DNA from 3 places in the Lentzea sp. NPDC020367 genome. Region 1 is predicted to be linked to each of the others. Evidence: riboswitches for the same ligand, from Rfam matches in the RefSeq annotation. Region 1 holds a riboswitch; each other region holds the start of a gene.
What was found. Region 1 has a riboswitch for S-adenosylmethionine ahead of ACH413_RS39630 (methionine ABC transporter ATP-binding protein). Riboswitches for the same ligand answer to the same signal wherever they lie in the genome.

Region 2: linked by a shared signal. The riboswitch ahead of thrC (threonine synthase) and the one ahead of ACH413_RS39630 (methionine ABC transporter ATP-binding protein) in region 1 are both predicted to bind S-adenosylmethionine.
Region 3: linked by a shared signal. The riboswitch ahead of ACH413_RS13505 (aminotransferase class V-fold PLP-dependent enzyme) and the one ahead of ACH413_RS39630 (methionine ABC transporter ATP-binding protein) in region 1 are both predicted to bind S-adenosylmethionine.

Annotation. Positions count from the first base shown of each region.
Region 1 covers NZ_JBIRVV010000015.1:9,429-12,698, forward strand. Annotated here, with positions in the region: gene ACH413_RS39625 (methionine ABC transporter permease) at 1-446, opposite strand, end outside; gene ACH413_RS39630 (methionine ABC transporter ATP-binding protein) at 443-1,441, opposite strand; SAM riboswitch class I at 1,662-1,755, opposite strand; gene rsmA (16S rRNA (adenine(1518)-N(6)/adenine(1519)-N(6))-dimethyltransferase RsmA) at 1,844-2,674, opposite strand.
Region 2 covers NZ_JBIRVV010000014.1:180,131-183,400, reverse strand. Annotated here, with positions in the region: gene ACH413_RS39540 (hypothetical protein) at 1-489, shown strand, start outside; gene holA (DNA polymerase III subunit delta) at 500-1,477, opposite strand; SAM riboswitch class I at 1,556-1,690, shown strand; gene thrC (threonine synthase) at 1,702-2,970, shown strand.
Region 3 covers NZ_JBIRVV010000003.1:253,357-256,626, reverse strand. Annotated here, with positions in the region: gene ACH413_RS13510 (potassium/proton antiporter) at 1-1,066, shown strand, start outside; SAM riboswitch class IV at 1,140-1,254, shown strand; gene ACH413_RS13505 (aminotransferase class V-fold PLP-dependent enzyme) at 1,292-2,623, shown strand; gene lspA (signal peptidase II) at 2,647-3,270, shown strand, end outside.

The DNA of each region.
Region 1 (3,270 bases):
GGCAGCGACTCGCGGATCAGCACGCTGCGCACGATCCGCAACGTCGAGGCGCCGGTCGTGATCGCGGCCTCGACCACGGTCACGTGCACCTCGGACAGGATGTTCTGCACGAGCCGCCCCACGAACGGGATCGCTCCCACGGCCAGCGGCACGATGACCGCCGTGCTGCCGATGGAGCCGCCGACGATGAGGCGGGTGACCGACGTCAGCGCGACGAGCAGCACGATGAACGGCATCGCGCGGCCCAGGTCGGTGACGAAGCTCAGGACCCTGTGCACCGCGGCGTTCGGCCGCAGCCCACCCTTGGCGGTGAGCTGCAACCAGACACCTACGGGAACTCCGAGAACGGTGGCGATGACGGTCGAGACGCCGACCATGTACAGCGTCTCGCCGGTTGCTTCGAGGAGGAACGAGAAAACGTCGGACCAGGGTGTTGCAGACCTCACGCAGCTACTCCCTGCGGGCCCTTCAGGGACCTCTGCACCGAGCCGCCGGCCTCGCCGATCCACTCCAGAGCGGAGTCCGAGCGCTCGCCGTTCAGGCCGAGCCGGAACCGCGCGACCGGGGTCTCGCCCAGTCGCGTGAGGCCGCCACCGACGATGTTCAGCTCGACGCCGAACCGGTGGGAGACCTCGGGAAGCAGGGCACCGACCGCGGCGAACCCGACGAGCACGACGTCCGCGACGCGGTCGTAGCTGCTCTCGTTGATCGGGTTCAGGTCGACGGCGGGCAGCAGCGCACTGCTCGTGCGGCTCGCGACGTCGTTGACCAGGTCCAGCACCTTGCCGTGCTCGACGACGCGGCCCTGCTCCAGCACAGCGACGTCATCGCAGATCTTGCGGACCACGCCCATGTCGTGCGTGACAACGAGAACGGTCACACCCAGCTCGGCGCGCGCACGGTCGAGCACGGTCAGCACGGAACCGGTGGTCTCCGGGTCCAGCGCGCTGGTCGGCTCGTCGGCGAGCAGCACGGACGGATTGGCAGCGAGGGCGCGTGCCACGGCGATGCGCTGACGCTGCCCGCCGGACAGCTGGTCGGGGTACGAGCCGGCCTTGTCGGTCAGCCCGACGAGGTCCAGCAGCTCGCCCACCCGGGTGCGGCGCTGCGGTCCGGGAACGCCGGCGGACTCCAGCGGCAGTGCGATGTTGCCGGCGGCCGTGCGCTGACGGAGAAGCGAATCCCCTTGCGGCACAACGCCGATCTGGCGGCGGGCGGCACGCAGGGCCGACCCGTCGAGGCTGGTGATGTCGGTGCCGTCGACGCGGATCGCACCCGAGTCGGGGCGCTCGAGCAGCGCGACGCAGCGGGCGAGCGTCGACTTGCCGGCGCCACTCGGGCCGACGACACCGAGCACGGTTCCGGCTTCGACGTCGAGGGTCACGCCGTTGAGGGCACTGACGCCCTGGAAGGACTTGGTGAGGTTTTCGACGGTGATCATGTCTGCTCCACGGCTGCGCGCGACGGCACACTGTCCGATTGAGACGGACGTGCGCGGTCAGAATTTCTGCTCAGGTGTGTGCGCCACTCGTGACTGAGTGCGCGTCAAAGGACTTTTAGAAGGCGCCTTAGACGAGGTGGCGACGACATGCAGAAGACGAGCGACGGCACTGGTCGATGACTCGACGGCGCGTCAGCATTCGCACGGTACCCATGGTGCTCCTCCATCGGTCCTGGCGTTAGCACCTGCCCGCATCCAGCGGGTGGTTGCTGCGACGTCGTAGAGCCAGGTCTCTCAGTCGCTCCGGATGGCAAGTAGCAGTCAACCGGACGGACGTTCGGTTGCGCAAGCCAGAATCCGATTCGTTCGACAGATCACACTGTTGGCCGAAGGATCCCCGGCCTAGACCTCGGCGATCCGGATGAAGTCGATCACGCTCAGCTGCTCGCCTCTTTGCTGGGGATCCACACCGGCTTTGGCGAGCAGTTCGTCAATGTTTCCCGGGTTGCCGGCCCAGCCCTTCAACGCCGCCCGCAGCGTCTTGCGGCGCTGCGCGAAAGCGGCGTCGACGATCGAGAAGAGCTTCTTCCGATCCACTGTGGACAGCGGCTTTTCGTGGCGCTGGAACCACACCAGGCCCGAGTCGACGTTGGGCGCGGGCCAGAAGACGTTCTTGCCGATGGAGCCGGCCTTCTTGGACTCCGCGTACCAGGCGAGCTTCACGCTGGGGACGCCGTAGATCTTGTTGCCGGGCTTCGCCGCCATCCGGTCGGCCACCTCGGCCTGGACCATGACCAGGCCCTTCTGGAGGCTCGGGAGTTCGGCCAAGAGGTGGAGCACCACCGGGACCGCGACGTTGTACGGGAGGTTCGCGACGATCGCCGTGGGTTGGACCGGCAGGTCTTCTTGGGTGACTTTCATGGCGTCCTTGAGGACGACGTGGAGCTTGCCCGCGTTGTCCGGGTCCATCTCGCCGACCGTCTGCGGCAGCCGCTGCGCCAGCGGCGGGTCGATCTCGACCGCGACGACCTGCCTGGCGACGGGCAGCAGGGCGAGCGTCAGGGAGCCGAGGCCGGGGCCGACCTCCAGGACCACGTCGTCCTCCGTCAACCCGGCGGCGGCGACGATCTTGCGGACCGTGTTCGGGTCGTGCACGAAGTTCTGGCCGAGCTTCTTGGTCGGGCGGATGCCCAGCTCTTCAGCCAGACGACGAACTTCGGCAGGTCCCAGCAGGCTCACCGGTGCATTCTCGCAGGCTCACCCGTGGAGGGACGGGCTGGGACCGCGGGGCCGGGGGGCGGGTCGGCTTGCGTTGGCTTGTCGCGTTCCAGCGGGGTGGTCGCCTGGCGGGCGGGTGGTCGCCTTGCGAGGGTGGCCGGGCGGGCAGTACCGAGCCGGTGCCAGTCATCGCCGCTTCGCGACGATCGCGATTGGGGCTTGACCTTGAGCCTCTGGCGGGATGCTTGACGGCCGGAAAAGGCCGGGCTGAAAAGCGCCCGGCCGTGCCCATGAGGGGAGCATCCCGCCCACTCAAGGTCAAGCCCCAATCGCCGGGTTGGTTGCGTCATCACCGCTTGACCGGCAGGCCCAGGTTCACACGCCTCGGCTTCGCCATTGCCGTTGGCGGCAGGGGTGCTCGGCTTCGCCGTTGCCTTGGGCGTGCGGAGAGACGGCTCGGCTTCGCCATTGCCGTTGACGGCCGGGCCCTGCCCGAGCCTCAACCACCGATCGCCCACCCCGGCTCCGACCACGTCACCCGACCTCACCGGTGCGGCCCGGCTCCGGCACGTCGCTCAGCGCACCCGACCTCACCGGGGTGCAGTTCGGCA
Region 2 (3,270 bases), on a different contig from region 1:
CGGCTGCCCGACCCGTGTTGCTCGGTGGACCACGTGCCGTCGCCGGTCGACGCCACGGACTGCCGGTTGGAAGGGACGCGGACCATCTACGGCGCCTTCCACCACTTCCCGCCCGCGCTGGCCACGCGCATGCTGCAGAACGCCGTCGACACCCGGCAGCCGATGGTCGTCGTGGACACCAGGCGGTCGTGGCTCTACGTGCTGGTCTTCCCGTTCTTCCTCACGCTGGCCGTGCTGCTGGCGGCGCCGTTCCAGCGCAATCCCCTGCCGCGCTACCTGCTGCGGCTGGCACTGACCTACGTCGTGCCGGTGCTGCCGTTCATGATGTTCTGGGACAGCGTCGTGTCGTTCCTGCGCATGTACGGGCGCGCGGAACTGCGGCGGATGGTCGACGGCCTGGACGGCACCGAGTCGTTCGCGTGGACGATCGGCGTCGAACCCGGCTTCACCGGCGCCCAGTACCTGATCGGGATCCCACGCCCGCGGTGATCTCTTGGGATCAGCGGCGGCTGTGCGCGGCCACGATCCGGAGCACGGCACGTTCCAGCGCGTAGTCGGCGTCGGCCGCCACACCCTTCACGTCGGCGTTGAGCCCCGCGACCACCTGCATCGCGTCGGCGAGCCCGGCCTGGTCCCAGCCGCGCGACTGGGCCTGCGCCTTCTTGATCTTCCACGGCGGCATGCCGAGCGGCCCGGCCAGGCTGAACGGGTCGGCCCGCCCCACGGCGGTCACCCGCGCGACCGTGCGCACCGCGTCCGCCAGCGCGTCCGCGACCAGCACGTGCGGCACGCCGAGCTGCATGGCCCAGCGCAACGCCTCCATGGCGCCCGCCCGGTCACCGACGACGGCCTTCTCCGCGACGGCGAACCCCGTCACCTCGGCCTTGCCCTGGTGGTAGCGGCGGATCTCCTCGACCGTCACCTTGCCGTCGGTGTCGGAGACGAGCTGCGACGAGGCCGCGGCGAGTTCGCGCAGGTTCGTGCCCACGGCGTCGATGAGCGTGGCGACGGCCTCCGGGTCGATCTTGCCGCCCGCCCGCCGCACCTCGTTGCGCACGAACGCCTCGCGCTCACCGGACTTGGTGACCTTGGCGCACTCCGTGACCGCGGCACCGGCCTTCTTGAGCTGTCCGGGCAGGTCCTTGGCCGCCTTGCTGCGACCACCGCCCGTGTGCACGACGACGAGCGTGACCCCGTCCGCGGGCGCCTTGACGTAGGAGAGCACCGTGTCGGCGACCTCCTTGCTGATGTCCTGGCCGTTCTGCAGGACGATCACGCGACCCTCCGCGAACAGCGACGGGCTCACCAGTTCGGCCAGCTCCGGAGCCGTGAGATCAGTCACCTGGACGCGGGTCAGATCGGCGGTCGAATCGACCTCGCGGGCAGCCTCGAGAGCCGCCCGAACAGCACGTTCGACCAGCAACTCCTCCTCGCCGATGACGAGGTGCAGTGACTCCGGTGCGCTCACGCTCCGCATCTTCCCACGTCCCGAATCGTGGACGATGGTGGCTGACCAACGGACAGGTGCCGTAGGTTGGTAGCCACAACTGAACACCGCTCATCCAGAGGGGCAGAGGGAACGGCCCGACGAAGCCCCGGCAACCGGCGTCACCGCTATGCGCAGAACTGCGCGTAGAAGACGATCACGGTGCCAATTCCGACCCGTTCGATTTCGCGGGAAAGATGAGGAGATACCTCGCGATGACTGCTGTCTCTGTGCCTACGAGCACCAAGTTCGACCTCGGCCCCGCCCGGGCACTGCTGTGCCGTGAGTGCGGAAATGAAACCCCTCTCGCTCCTGAGTACGCCTGTCTCGAGTGTTTCGGGCCGCTGGAAGTGGCCTACGACTTCGGGAAGATCCGGCGCGAGGACATCGAGGCCGGCCCCAGGTCGATCTGGCGCTACCGCGGCCTTCTCCCTGTTCCGTCCACTGTGGAACAGCACCCGAACACCGATCCCGGCGGCACCCGCCTGGTCGAGGCGCACAACCTCGCCAAGGCCCTGGGCGTCCGCAAGATCTGGGTGAAGGACGACACCGGCAACCCCACCCACTCGTTCAAGGACCGCGTCGTCGGCGTCGCGCTCGCCGCCGCCCGTGAACTCGGCTTCAAGGTGCTGGCCTGCCCGTCCACCGGCAACCTGGCCAACGCCGTCGCGGCGGCCGCCGCCCGTGCGGGCTGGAAGTCGGTCGTTCTCGTTCCCTCCAACCTCGAGCGCGCCAAGATCCTCATGAGCGCGGTGTACGAAGGCGACCTGATCGCCGTCGACGGCAACTACGACGACGTCAACCGCCTCGCCCAGGAACTCGCCGCGGAGAACGAGGACTGGGCGTTCGTGAACGTCAACGTCCGCCCGTACTACGCGGAAGGCTCGAAGACGCTCGGCTACGAGGTCGCCGAACAGCTCGGCTGGCGCCTGCCCGACCAGATCGTCGTGCCGATCGCGTCCGGCTCGCAGCTCACCAAGGTCGACAAGGCGTTCCGCGAACTCGGCCAGCTCGACCTGGTCGAAGCCACGCCGTACAAGGTGTTCGGCGCGCAGGCCACCGGCTGCTCCCCGATCTCGGCCGCCTTCAAGGCGGGCCACGACGTCATCCGCCCGGTCCGCCCGGACACGATCGCCCGCTCGCTGGCGATCGGCGCCCCGGCCGACGGCCCGTACGTGCTCGACGCCGTGCGCCGCACCAACGGCGCCATCGACGACGTCACCGACGAAGAGGTCGTCGAGGGCATCAAGCTGCTCGCCCGCACCGAGGGCATCTTCGCCGAGACCGCCGGCGGCGTGACCGTCGCGACGGCGAAGAAGCTGTTCGAGTCGGGCCAGCTCGACCCGGACGCCGAGACCGTGCTGCTGATCACCGGCGACGGCCTCAAGACCCTCGACGCGCTCGGCGACACGATCGGCCCGCGCGCGACGGTCCCGCCGTCCGCCGAGGCTGTCATCAAGGCACTGGGTTCTTCACCTCGTTAGTCACCTCCCTCTCGGTTCGGGGACGCGCCCGCGTCCCCGAACCGCGTTGTGCATGATCGCTCCCTGCGATGCTGGCGACGACGCGGTGTTCGGCGTCAACGGCGACCCTGCGCAGCTCGCTCAGGTTCACCTCACGTGGCGATCGGTTCCCGGCCACCATCACTGAACACGGTGGCTCACAAGGAGATCGCGTCCGTCCTGAGCCAACCTGTGCGCGGGAAACGTTGCAGGCCTTCTACGACGTGCGGGCCGACCGGTTCCACGTTCGCGCGCCACGCCACGATCCGTTGCGGCCACGGG
Region 3 (3,270 bases), on a different contig from region 1:
GCGCTCGTTAGGTGTGGGGCCGCGGCTCACGGGCGCGCTCGAACTGGAGTCCGGCCTCAACGACGCGCCGGTCTACATCGCCGTCGTGCTGCTGGCCTCGTCGGACGCGATCTCGTGGACCGCGCCACTGCTGGTGATCTACGAACTGGGCGTGGGCGCGCTCATCGGCGTCGCACTGGGGTATCTCGGCGGGGCCGGGCTCAGACGCGCGGCACTGCCCTCCACCGGTCTGTACCCGCTCGCCACCGTGGCGGTGTGCGTCATGGCCTACACGGCCGGCGACCTCGCGCACGCGTCCGGATTCCTCGCCACGTACGTCGCCGCGCTGGTGCTGGGCAACGCCCGCCTGCCGCACCGCGCCGACACCCTCTCGTTCGCCGAAGGTCTCGGCTGGCTCGCCCAGATCGGGCTCTTCGTGCTGCTCGGCCTCTACGCCTCGCCGTCGCGGCTGCTCGACGTGCTGTTCCCCGCGCTGGTCGCGGGCGTGGTGCTGACGTTCGTGGCCCGGCCGCTGTCGGTGATCCTGTCCTCGCTGCCGTTCAAGGTGCCGTGGCGCGAACAGGCCTTCCTGTCCTGGTCCGGGTTGCGTGGCGCGGTGCCGATCGTGTTCGCGCTGATCCCGTTGATCCAGGGGGTCGAGGGCGCACGCGAACTGGTCGACGTGGTGTTCGTGCTGGTCATCGTGCTGACGGTGGTGCAGGGCACGACGTTGCCGTTCCTCGCCCGGCGCCTCGGGCTGGTGAAGGCGGGCGAGGCGCAGGAGGTCCAGGTCGACTCCTCGCCGCTCGACGAGCTGGGCGCCGAACTGCTGCAGGTGCACATCCAGCGCGGGTCGAAGCTGCACGGCGTCTACATGACCGAACTGCGGCTGCCCGTCGGCGCCACAGTCAGCCTCGTGGTGCGCTCGGGAAAGAGTTTCACGCCACAACCGACGACCCGGCTGCAGACCGACGACCAGTTGCTCATCGTCACCACCGAGGAAGCGCGCGATGCCGCTGAGCGGCGCGTTCGTGCCGTCGACCGCGCCGGTCGCTACGCACGGTGGAAGGGCGAGACCGGCGATTAGTCGGTCACCGACGCTTCCCAGCATCTGAATCAGGTGTCGACGGGCGCGGCGGCCTCCGCTAACGTCGTCGGCAGGTCATGAGAGCCAGCGTCAAGCCCAAGCTTGCTGGCCGGCAACCCTCCAACCGCGGTGGGGTGCCCTTGGTGAGGACCTGGTCCGGCGCGTGGGGCGCCGGTCAAGCGCGGGCCTTCGCACAACGGGGCCCCTGGCCTCGGAGGCAGCTCGATGACGCTCGCGATCACCCCTGGAACCACCACCGCCGTTCCGGCTGTCGTCGGCGCTGACCTGCGGGTTCCGCTCGTCACCGGAGAGCGCGTCACCTACGCCAACCTCGACCACGCGGCATCGGCACCCTGTCTTCAGGAAGTGCGCGACGCCGTCGACGAGCTGCTGCCCTGGTACGCCAGCGTGCACCGCGGCGCCGGGTTCGCCTCGCAGGTCTCGACCCGCGTCTACGAGCAGGCCCGCGACCGCATCCGCCGGTTCGTCGGGGCGCACTCCTCCGACACCGTCGTCTTCACCCGCAACACCACCGATTCGCTGAACCTGTTGGCGCGCAGCGTTCCCAGGAACACCGCCGTCGTCCTGTTCGACAGCGAGCACCACGCGGCGCTGCTGCCGTGGCGCGGTCCGAACGTTCAGCGTGTTCCCGCTCCGTCTTCGTCCGGTGCTGCTGTTGTCGCACTGGACCGGGCGTTGGCCGCCGCCCCGGTCGGTCCTCGGCTCGTGATCGTCACCGGGGCGTCCAACGTCACGGGGGAGCTGTGGCCGGTCGCCGAGCTCGCGAAGGTCGCCCGCCGGCACGGCGCGCGGATCGCGCTCGACGCAGCCCAGCTCGCCCCGCACCGCCCGATCAACGCCCGTGAGCTGGGCGTCGACTACATCGCGTTCTCCGGCCACAAGATCTACGCGCCGTTCGGTGCCGGTGTGCTGGTCGGCCGCGCGGACTGGTTGCAGCAGGCCCAGCCGTACCTCGTCGGCGGCGGCGCGACCTCGAAGGTGACCGACCACGGCGACCGTCTCGGCGTGGCCTGGTCCGCGGTGCCCGAGCGGCACGAGGCCGGCAGCCCGAACGTCGTCGGCGTGCACGCGCTGGCCGCGGCCTGCGAGATCCTGTCGCGGCACTGGGAGCAGACCGTCGCGCACGAGCAGGAACTGCTGACGCGCCTGCAGGACGGCCTGCGCGCGATCCCCGGCCTGCGCGAGCTCGCGATCCTGACCGACGCCGACAAGGTGGGCGTCGTGAGCTTCACGATCTCCGGCTTCGACGCGGGCTTCCTCGCGGCGGCGCTGTCCGCCGAGTACGGCATCGGTGTGCGCGACGGAGCGTTCTGCGCGCACGTGATCGTGGGTCGTCTGGTCAAGCAGGTCGGATCGCACGAGGAACGCGCCGTGCGTGCGTCGATCGGCCTCGGCACGACGGCTGAGCACGTCGACCGTTTGGTGGCGGCGCTGCGCACTCTCGTCACCGAGGGTCCGAAGTGGACCTACGCGCAGCGCGACGGCCGCTGGGTTCCGCAGGACGACAACCGAACCCTGCCGCCGTTCCTCGCGTAGTCCCTGTAGTGGACAATGACCTGGTGAGTGACGAGGCCGAGGCCGCGGAGAAAGCCACCGAGAAGGCGGCCGACAAGGTCGCTGACAAGCCGGTGGAAGCGCAGGTCAGCGAGCCGGAGACGGTCGCGACGCCCGCGATCGTGGTCGAGCCGGCCGCGGAGGAGAAGGCGGAGGGGAAACCCGCCGAGTCCCCCGCCAAGGCGGACGAGGACGACGACGAGTTCTCGATCTCCGGTTCGATCTCGGGCTCGTTGCCGGACCTCCAGACGAAGGTCCTCGCGCTCCTGGCGGGCGTCGTGCTGGCCCTGGACGTGCTCACCAAGGTCGTGTCCGTGGCGTTCCTCGAGGGCGCCGACCCGATCAAGCTCTTCGGCGGCGTGCTCTACCTGACGTTCGTCCGCAACCCCGGCGCCGCGTTCGGCCTGGCCGAGGGCCAGACGTGGATCCTCGCGCTGATCGCGCTGGGCGTCGCCGGGTTCATCCTCTGGATCTCGCGCAACCTCCGTTCGCAGACCTGGGCCGTCGGCCTCGGCCTGGTGCTGGGCGGCGCCGTCGGCAACCTCGCCGACCGCCTGTTCCGCGAACCGGGCCCGATGCGCGGCCACGTCGTGGACTTCCTGTCGCTGTTCGACCCGTACGGCCAGGTG